DNA from 2 places in the Ensifer fredii genome. Region 1 is predicted to be linked to the other one. Evidence: predicted binding sites of a transcription regulator. Region 1 holds the regulator's gene; the other holds the start of a gene.
The links. The regulator PhoB, encoded in region 1, activates phosphate uptake and scavenging genes when phosphate is short. The targets are predictions, from matches to a motif close to TGTCATNNANCTGTCAT.

Region 1 (4,626 bases):
TCCGCCTCATGGCAGAGCAGGATTTCGCCGCCATTGTTACGCGCCCAGTTCAGGAACTTGTCCTGCGGCTCGGAGCCGAGCGGCACGGCCATGTTCATCCGGTAGCCGAAGCGCGCCGAGCCTTCGATCAACGAGTGAAGCACGTTGTTGCCGTCACCCGCCCAGGCGATCGTCTTTCCCTTGACCGGCCCGCGATGCTCCTCGAAGGTCATGATGTCCGCCATGATCTGGCAGGGATGCGTGTCGTCGGTCAGCCCGTTGATGACCGGAACGGTGGCGTGCTCGGCCAATTCCAGAAGCCGGCGATGATCGGTCGTGCGGATCATGATGGCGTCGACATAGCGCGACAGCACCTTGGCCGTGTCGCCGATCGCCTCGGCGCGGCCGAGCTGCATTTCGGTCCCCGACAGGAACAGCGTCTCGCCGCCGAGCTGCCGCATGCCGACATCGAAGGAAACGCGGGTGCGGGTCGACGGCTTTTCGAAGATCATCGCCAGCATCTTGCCGGCAAGCGGTTTCTCGGCGGTTCCGGCCTTGGTCGCCGTCTTTCGTGCGCGGGCATCGTCGATGATCGTGCGCAGGTCGGTCGCGGTCATTGCCGAGAGATCGAGAAAATGTCTGGTGGCAGTCATAATGCTGTAGTTCCTGTCATAAACCGGTAATCGACCGTCCGTCGCGACCTCAGGCCGCGGCCGTTCCGCTCTTGGCGCGCACCGCCTCGGCGGCACGCTCGAGTCGTGCCAGCCCCTCGCGCGCTTCGGCGGGCGTGGTGATCAACGGCGGCAACAGCCGCAGCACGTTCTCACCGGCCGGCACGGCAAGCAGCTTCTCGGCGCGGATCGCCTTCAGGAAGTCGGCGGAAGGCACCTTTGCCTTGATGCCGAGCATCAGGCCGTCGCCGCGGATCTCCTCGATCACGTCGGGGAAGCGATCCTTGAGCGAGGCAAGCCCCTGGCGGAACACCAATCCCACGTCGCTGACATTCTCCAGGAAACCATCGGCCAGGACGACATCGAGCACCGCATTGCCGACCGCCATCGCCAGCGGATTGCCGCCGTAGGTGGAGCCGTGGGTGCCGGCCACCATGCCGGCCGCCGCCGCTTCCGTTGCCAGGCAGGCGCCGAGAGGGAAGCCGCCGCCGATGCCCTTGGCGACGGCCATGATGTCCGGCTTGATGCCCGACCATTCATGCGCGAAGAGCTTGCCTGTGCGGCCGACGCCGCACTGGACCTCGTCGAGGATCAACAGCAGCCCGAACTCGTCGCAGAGCGCGCGCAGTTCCTGCATGAATTCTTTCGAAGCGAGGCGAATGCCGCCCTCGCCCTGGATCGGCTCGACCAGGATTGCAGCGGTCTCGTCGTTGATCGCGGTCTTGACGGCGGCGATGTCGCCGAACGGCACCTGATAGAAGCCCGGAGCCTTCGGCCCGAACCCTTCGATGTATTTCTGCTGGCCGCCGGCGGCAATCGTCGCGATGGTGCGGCCGTGGAAGGCGCCTTCGAAGGTGATGATGTGGAACCGCTCCGGATGGCCCTTGGCGAAATGGTAGCGGCGCGCCGTCTTGATCGCACATTCGAGCGCTTCCGCACCGGAATTGGTGAAGAACACTCGATCGGCGAAGGTGACCGCCGTCAGCCGCTGCGCCAGGCTCTCCTGGCCGGGAACATCGTAGAGATTGGACACATGCCAGAGCTTCTCCGCCTGCGCTTTCAGCGCTTCGACGAGATGAGGATGGGCATGGCCGAGCGAATTAACCGCGACGCCGGCTGCAAAGTCGAGATAGCGGGTGCCGTCTTCGGCAATCAGCCAGACGCCCTCGCCTCGCTCGAAACGCAACGGCGCACGCAGATAGGTGTCGTAGAGCGGCGGTGTTGCGGCCATGATCAGCATCTCCTTCGTCATCGGCATCGCTGTCGGACGTATCGGCCCGACAAAAATCAAAAATGCCGCCTTTCGGCGGCGCAGGCACTATTCCCATATCGCGGCGCAATGTCAACAAAACCAAGGCTTGCAACAGTCGCGCCGGCCCGGATTCCGCACCGCGAAAAAATCCCGATGCGGGGCTTGCAAAAATGCAACTATCCGACAGCAAGTTGGGGAAAACTGCGAAATCGATTCGGCGCGATTCCGGCGACTCTTGCCACGGAGTCACCCGGCCGGTAGGTTAATATTCAATTACTAGACGCATGCGGCGGACCTAGTCACCAAAATAGTTATCGCGTTGTAACTCCGGGGCTTTTCCGGAGAACGGTGATGGATTCTGCCATCCCAACGCCGAGAACGGGGAGTGCAGACATGAACTGGACGGACGAGCGGGTTGAGAAGCTGAAGAAGCTATGGTCCGAGGGCCTAAGCGCGAGCCAGATCGCGGCGCAGCTGGGAGGCGTCAGCCGTAACGCGGTGATCGGCAAGGTTCATCGGTTGAGCCTGCCAGGCCGCGCCAAGGCCGGCGGAGCGACAGCGGCGGCTCGTCCCAAGCGGACGACCTCGGCGCCCCGCGCCCCGAACTACGCGGCACGCGCCGTGACCCGGACGGTTACCCGCGCTGCCGGCACGGCCGTGCTCAAGGAAGAGGTCGCCGTCGATCTGGTGGCGGAGCAGGATCTCGCACTCGACACCAACATTGTCGTGCCGATGTCGCGCCGGCTGGAACTCACCCAGCTGACCGAGCGGACCTGCAAATGGCCGATCGGCGACCCGCTCAAGGAAGAATTCCACTTCTGCGGCAACGACTCGCCGGAATCCTCCCCCTATTGCAGCTACCACGCTCGCCTCGCCTACCAGCCCTCGGCCGAGCGGCGCCGCGCGCGCTGATCGGTCGGAGCAATAACAAGGACGCATGAAGGGGCCCGTCGGGCCCCTTATCACTTTGGAACGCCGGAAAAGCAGCGCAAGCGTCAGCTTTCCAACGAATAGCCGGCGCCGCGCACCGTCCTGATCACATCGGGCATATTGGAGAAATTCAGAGCCTTGCGCAGCCGGCCGACATGGACGTCGACCGTTCGCTCGTCGACATAGATGTCGTGCCCCCAGACGCCGTCGAGCAGCTGCGAGCGGGAGAAGACGCGGCCTGGCGAGGCCATCAGGAACTCCAGGAGCCGGAACTCCGTCGGGCCGAGCCTCACTTCGCGGGTGCGACGATGCACGCGATGGGTTTCGCGGTCGAGCTCTATGTCGCCGCAGCGAAGCACCGTCGACAGCACTTCAGGCTTCGCCCGCCGGAGCATCGCCTTGACCCGCGCCATCAGCTCCGGCGTCGAGAACGGCTTGACGACGTAGTCGTCGGCACCGGTCGCAAGGCCTCGCACCCGCTCGCTTTCCTCGCCGCGCGCCGTCAGCATGATGATCGGCAGCCGCTCGGTCTCCGGGCGCTGTCGGAGACGGCGGCAAAGCTCGATGCCGGAGACGCCGGGCAGCATCCAGTCGAGGATGAGAAGGTCGGGCAAGCGCTCCTGCAGGCGGATCTCCGCTTCGTCGCCGCGAAAGATCGTATCGACCTCGAAGCCCTCAGCCTCGAGATTGTAGCGCAGCAGCACGCTGAGCGCTTCCTCGTCCTCGACAACGGCTATCTTCGGCAACATTCAGTTACGACTCCTTGCCTAGATTCATGATTGGCGGGTGTCCCCTCAGTCGGTGACGGATCCGAGCGTTGACGTCATGTCGTCCTTCGGCCGCTCGCCCTGCGGCTGGGCGCCCGTCGCCATGTAGTAGATGGTTTCGGCGATATTGGTGGCGTGGTCGCCGATACGCTCGATGTTCTTGGCGCAGAAAAGGAGATGCGTGCAGGGGGTGATGTTGCGCGGATCCTCCATCATGTAGGTCAACAGCTCGCGGAACAACGAGGTGTAAATCGCGTCGATCTCCTCGTCGCGTTCGCGGATGCTGTTTGCCTTCTCCGGCGAACGCGAGGCGTAAACGTCGAGGACCTCCTTGAGCTGGATCAGGGCGAGTTCGGCGAGGTGCTCGAGACCGCGCGCCAGCTTGCGCGGAATGCCGGAGCCGGCAACCGCGATGACGCGCTTGGCAGTGTTCTTGCCGAGGTCGCCGACGCGCTCGAGATCGGCGGCGATCCGGATCGACCCCATGATCTCGCGGAGATCCGCGGCCATCGGCTGTCGCTTGGCGATGGTGACGATCGCCTTTTCGCCGATCTGGCGCTCGGCGTCGTCCAAGATTGCATCGTCGGAAATGACCTTCTGGGCGAGCGCCAGATCGGAATTCACCAGAGCCCGGACTGAATCCGCCACCATCTGCTCGGCCTGGCCGCCCATCTCCGAGATCCGGCGCGTCAGATATTTAAGCTCTTCGTCGAAGGCTGTCGTTATGTGGGGGTGAGACATCTACGGTTCCTCGAGGGCGCACTCTTCGCGGTGGGTTTTCGGGCGATCAGCCGAAGCGGCCCATGATGTAATCCTGGGTGCGCTGGTCGTCCGGATTGGTGAACATCTTGTCGGTGTCGTTCTCCTCGACAAGATTGCCGAGGTGGAACATGGCGGTGCGCTGCGAGACGCGGGCCGCCTGCTGCATCGAGTGGGTCACGATGACGATGGTGAAATTGGCGCGCAGCTCGTGAATGAGCTCTTCGACCTTGGCCGTGGCGATCGGGTCGAGGGCCGAGCAGGGCTC
Region 2 (4,626 bases), 2.0 Mb from region 1:
TCCTGAGCTCCAGTGCGGCGCCGTCCCGCTCGGCCCTGGCGCGCATGACGTCGAACAGCGATTCGCGTGGCGTGACGTGAAAGCGCTTCAGCCAGCCCTGGAGGAGGCGGCGGAAGCCGCCCGGCCATCCCTCCTGCTGGCCGAAATCGGCGACATGCAGCGAGCCGCCCGGATGGAGGGCGTCGATCGCCGCGTCGACCGCCTTCTGCCAGTCGGGAATCATCGACAGCGCATAGGAGATGACGATTCGGTCAAAGCCCGCCTCACCGAAAGAGGCGGCAGTGAAGTTCGTCGCGTCGGCTATGCGCAGGTTTGCATCCGGCCGTCCGTGGCGCCGAAGCTTCGCCTTGGCGGTTGCGAGCATCTCGGCGGAGATGTCGAGACCGAAAAGGCGTGCCGTTGGATAGAGATCGCCGATCATCGCCAGGTTACGCCCGGTGCCGCAGCCGATCTCGAGCACCGAACCGCCCGGCGGCGCGTCCAGTTCGCGGATCAGCGTGTCGCGGGCGAAGAGGTAATATTTCCTGGTAAAATCATAGATGTAGCGCTGGTAGCGGTACATCCGGTCCATGAGCCGGGCATGGCTGTTGCCAACGGACGGCGGGCCGCTCATGCTCTCTTCCGGTAAATGTGGAAGCCACCATAGATGGCCGAACGGTCCTCGGCACCGAGCTTCGACGAAGTCTCCGCATCGTAGTGCCACTGGTCGAGCAGGGCTTCGGAGAGACGTCCCGGCAGGATGCTCGCTTCTGCAGCGGTGCGGAAGATCACCACGGCGCCCGGCGCGGCGGTGCGGGTGATTTCGCTCCAGAGGTCGTTCAGCTGCCGGTCGGCCATCCAGTCCTGCGCATCGAGGAGCACATAGCGATCGACGGAAGAGGCCGGCTTGCGGCCGAGCAAATCGGTGAAGCTCTCGTGATGGACCGTGACCCGGTCCGTGTGGTTGCGGATAGTTTCGTAATTGGATGTCTGCAGATAGGGCGGCAACTCGCCCTCGTGCGGGAGCGGATAGCGCCGGCCGAAAGCCTGCCAGGCGAAGTAGTTCTCGCGCAGCGGAAAGTGGCACGTCAGCTTTTCGAGACGATGGCGCAGCACTTGGGCCAGCGATTTCTCCTGGCTGAGGCTGGCGAGTTCGTCGAACTGCTGCGGCGGGATGCCGAGGCCGAAAAGCGAACTCTTGCGGCCGGTGATCCAGCGGATGATCGGCCGGTCGAAGAGCGGTGCGAGCTTGTCGTCGAAGAATTGCCGCTGCTCGCGCATGGAGCGTGCCTCGACGAAATCCGCGGGATTGACGCCGTGGAGCCGCGCCAGAAGGTGGCTGGCGGCGATGAAGCGGCCGAGAAGGCCGGTGTGATAGATATTGCGGCCGAAGACGCCGATGCGGCGGCGACCCGCCATGTCGCGGCCGTTCCAGTAGGTGCGAGTGGCTTGATCGAGCTTGGGCGCTATGAAGAGATCGAAGGCCTGGATGTTCGAACGCGTGCCGGCACTGCCCAGGAACCGTACGACATCCTTGTGACTCGGCAGGTGACGGAGGGCGGCAAGCTTCAGCCGGTTCAAGGCGATATGGTGGGGATTGAGGTCGACCACGTCGATGTGCGCCGGGCCGGCGGACAGATAGGTCAGCATGTTGCAGCCGCCGGAGCCGATAGTCACGATATGGTGGCCGGGCTCGATCTGCATTGCTTCCATGTCGACAATCGGATCTTCCCAGATCTGGGGGTAGACCAGGCCGGAGAAGAGCAGCCCGAACACGCGTTCCGACAGTCCGGCGAGGGAAAGGGCCCGGTGCTGGAGAAGCGCGCTCTTCAGCTTGGCGTTCTTTCCGCCAAAGCCGGCATCGTGGGCGAGTTCTGTCATTTGCCTGCCATCCAGTTGAAACTAAGGCGCTTCTAGAGCGACTCGACTACACTTTGATGACGGGATTCCCACAGGCCGGCGGCACTCCGCCGAGACCTCTAAGAGCGAAAGGCGGCCGGAACGGGCGTTCTTCAACAGAGTTCCCGATCATGGTAAATCCACTTTTCCTTTCCCTGAAAACCTGATCTCCTGTGGCCCAGGAGGCGGCTATGAAGGGTTTATTGCGGAAATCCGGTGCCTTGTTAATTGCGATCGCCGCGGCGGCCGTCGGCTGGTTGGCCCTCTTTCCACCGGAACTGCTCAAGGTCGGGGACGGCTATGCCGCCAAGATCGTCTGTTCCAACGTCTTCCTGGCGGGACGAGACCCGCAGGCGGTGCTCGCCGAAGACGTGCAGGCGCCCGGTCATCCGTTGCTCAAGTTCGTCAGCGTGTCGGTCGACCGCGATCAGCATGCGGTGACGGCAAGGATCTTCGGCTTCGCGGCCCCGGCACGGGCTGTCTATCGCCCGGGACTTGGCTGCACGGTAACCGCGGAGGGGACCATGCAGGCGCTGGCCGCGCCGGCGCTCGATAACGCCACTGGGGCTGCCGCGGCTGCAAAGAGCCCGGACCTTGCCTGGCCCGTCGGCAACAAGGCGGAGATCGACCCGGCATTCCAGAAACTGGCAGAAGATCCCGAATTGGCCGGTTCAGGCATGCGGGCCGTCCTTGTCGTCAAGGATGGGCATCTCGTCGGCGAAGCGTATGGCCAGGGTTTCGACCGCGAGACGCGTCTGCTTGGCTGGTCGATGACGAAATCGGTCACCGCGGCCCTGGTCGGCATGCGTATCGCCGAAGGGCGCATGGATCTGGAGAAGGCCAACCTTCTGCCGGAATGGAGCGGGGATGAACGAGCGCGGATCAAGCTTGCCGATCTCCTGGCGATGCAGAGCGGGCTTGCCTTCAACGAGGATTACGGCGACGTCACCGATGTCACGCGGATGCTCTTTCTCGAAAGCGACATGGCCGGGTTCGCCGCTTCGAAGCCGCTCGAAGCGGCACCGGGTGCCCGGTTCAACTATTCGACCGGAACGACGAACGTCCTGTCGCGCCTGTGGATGCAGACTTTCGACAGCCCCGCTCAGGCGCTCGCCTATCCCCGCCGGGTGCTGTTCGAGCCGCTTGGGATGACCAGCGCCGTCATGGAGACGGATGCGCAGGGCACTTTCGTCGGCTCCTCATACATGTACGCCACGGCGCAGGATTGGGCGCGGTTTGCCCAATTTCTGCTGGATGATGGCCGTTGGCAGGGCAGAGCCCTGCTGCCCGAGGGATTTGTGAAGTTCATGCGAATCCCGACTGCCGCATCCGGTGGCGACTACGGCGCCGGCCAGATCTGGCTTATCGAGAACGGCACGCGCGCCGGAACGGGTAATTTCCCGCCCGACACGTTCTGGATGCTCGGGCATGACGGGCAATCGATCATGCTCGTTCCGTCGCTCCGACTCGCTGTCGTTCGGCTTGGTCTCACCCCCGGAGGCGGCGGTTATGATGTACGGAAGCTGCAAACCGCGGTGATTGCTGCGCTCGATTGAGCGCGGCGCCGATCAGCAATGTCATAGGCTGGGAGGGACGGAAGCGGCCCGTTACTGCATGTCCAGCATGTCGAGCATGCCCTTGCGCTTGGCGTGGTAATAATAGCCGCTGGCATAGAGCTTCACCGCGCCGTCGTGCTGGTTGTCGGCGACCATCCAGGCACCACGCAGATACTTGGTCGCATATTTGAGGTTGGTTTCCGCGTCGAAGAGGCCCTCGGGCGGGCCTTCATAGCCGAGGCCCCGCGCGGTATTGTACCGGATCTGCATCAGGCCGTAATTGCCCCTGCTGTAGGCGTGCGGATTGTAGTTGCTCTCGCGCTTGACGACCCGATGCACGAGTTCCAGGGGAAGGCCGTTGAGCTCGGCGTAATGCTTGATCAGTCGGTCGAGTTCCGGCTTGGAACTGGTCGGGGCTTTCGTCAGCTTCAACGAATCGGGGATGACGCTCGCAACCGCGCCGACCGCCGAGCCGATGACGCCGGTCTTGGGCCGCTCCGTCGGAACGATCATGCGCTTGGCCACCAGGGTTTCAAGGCCGACCGGCTCCCCGGTGTCGAAATCCGACTCCCATGAGGCGGCAATCGTGAGAGAGGACGTCGCGGGCGCCTCGGCGCTTTTTTCAACGGCCGGCGTAGCCGCGGCAGCCGGGAGAGTGGCCGATGCGGGCGTTGCCATCGCCGCGTCGAAGGCCTGGCCCGGCTTGGCGGTGGGCACCGCAACCGCCTGGGGAGCCGCGAAGGCGAGCGTCGCATCCGTCGCCGGCATCATGCTGGGCTGAGCGGCGGAGGCGGCAGCGATCGCGCCTTGCGGAGCTGGTGCCACGTCCGCCGGTGCCGAGGCCGTCTGCGTGTTCAGCGCGGCGGAGGTGCTCGACGCCACGCCGATTGGCGCCGGCAGAGCGTAAGCCGTCATTTCCGTTCCGGGCTTCGCAATGGGGGTAACCGTTTGCACGGCCGTCAGTTCTTCGAGAGAGGTGTGCTCGACCGTGGAGCAACCCGAAGCAATTGCCGATGTTAGCGCGATGGCGGTAAATGCCTGTTTCGGAAGGGAAATACGGATCTTCGCCATGCGGTCACTTTCGTGCTTCTGGGCCCCGTAGCCCCTGCAAATCAGCAGCTGCCAACCGCTGCGCTTGAATCTTCCTTAACCTATGCCGCCGGTTGCGGCAAGCGCGGGGCGAATGTCACGC

Region 2: the regulator PhoB is predicted to act here: its motif matches at 1,906-1,922, upstream of NXT3_RS12420 (BtaA family protein).

What each region holds. Positions count from the first base shown of each region.
Region 1 covers NZ_CP024307.1:509,190-513,815, reverse strand. Annotated here, with positions in the region: gene argF (ornithine carbamoyltransferase) at 1-632, opposite strand, end outside; gene NXT3_RS02475 (aspartate aminotransferase family protein) at 682-1,881, opposite strand; gene NXT3_RS02470 (GcrA family cell cycle regulator) at 2,296-2,814, shown strand; gene phoB (phosphate regulon transcriptional regulator PhoB) at 2,898-3,581, opposite strand; gene phoU (phosphate signaling complex protein PhoU) at 3,627-4,340, opposite strand; gene pstB (phosphate ABC transporter ATP-binding protein PstB) at 4,387-4,626, opposite strand, start outside.
Region 2 covers NZ_CP024307.1:2,516,981-2,521,606, reverse strand. Annotated here, with positions in the region: gene NXT3_RS12425 (class I SAM-dependent methyltransferase) at 1-613, opposite strand, end outside; gene NXT3_RS12420 (BtaA family protein) at 610-1,860, opposite strand; gene NXT3_RS12415 (serine hydrolase domain-containing protein) at 2,070-3,434, shown strand; gene NXT3_RS12410 (lytic transglycosylase domain-containing protein) at 3,486-4,505, opposite strand; gene NXT3_RS12405 (LysE family translocator) at 4,621-4,626, opposite strand, start outside.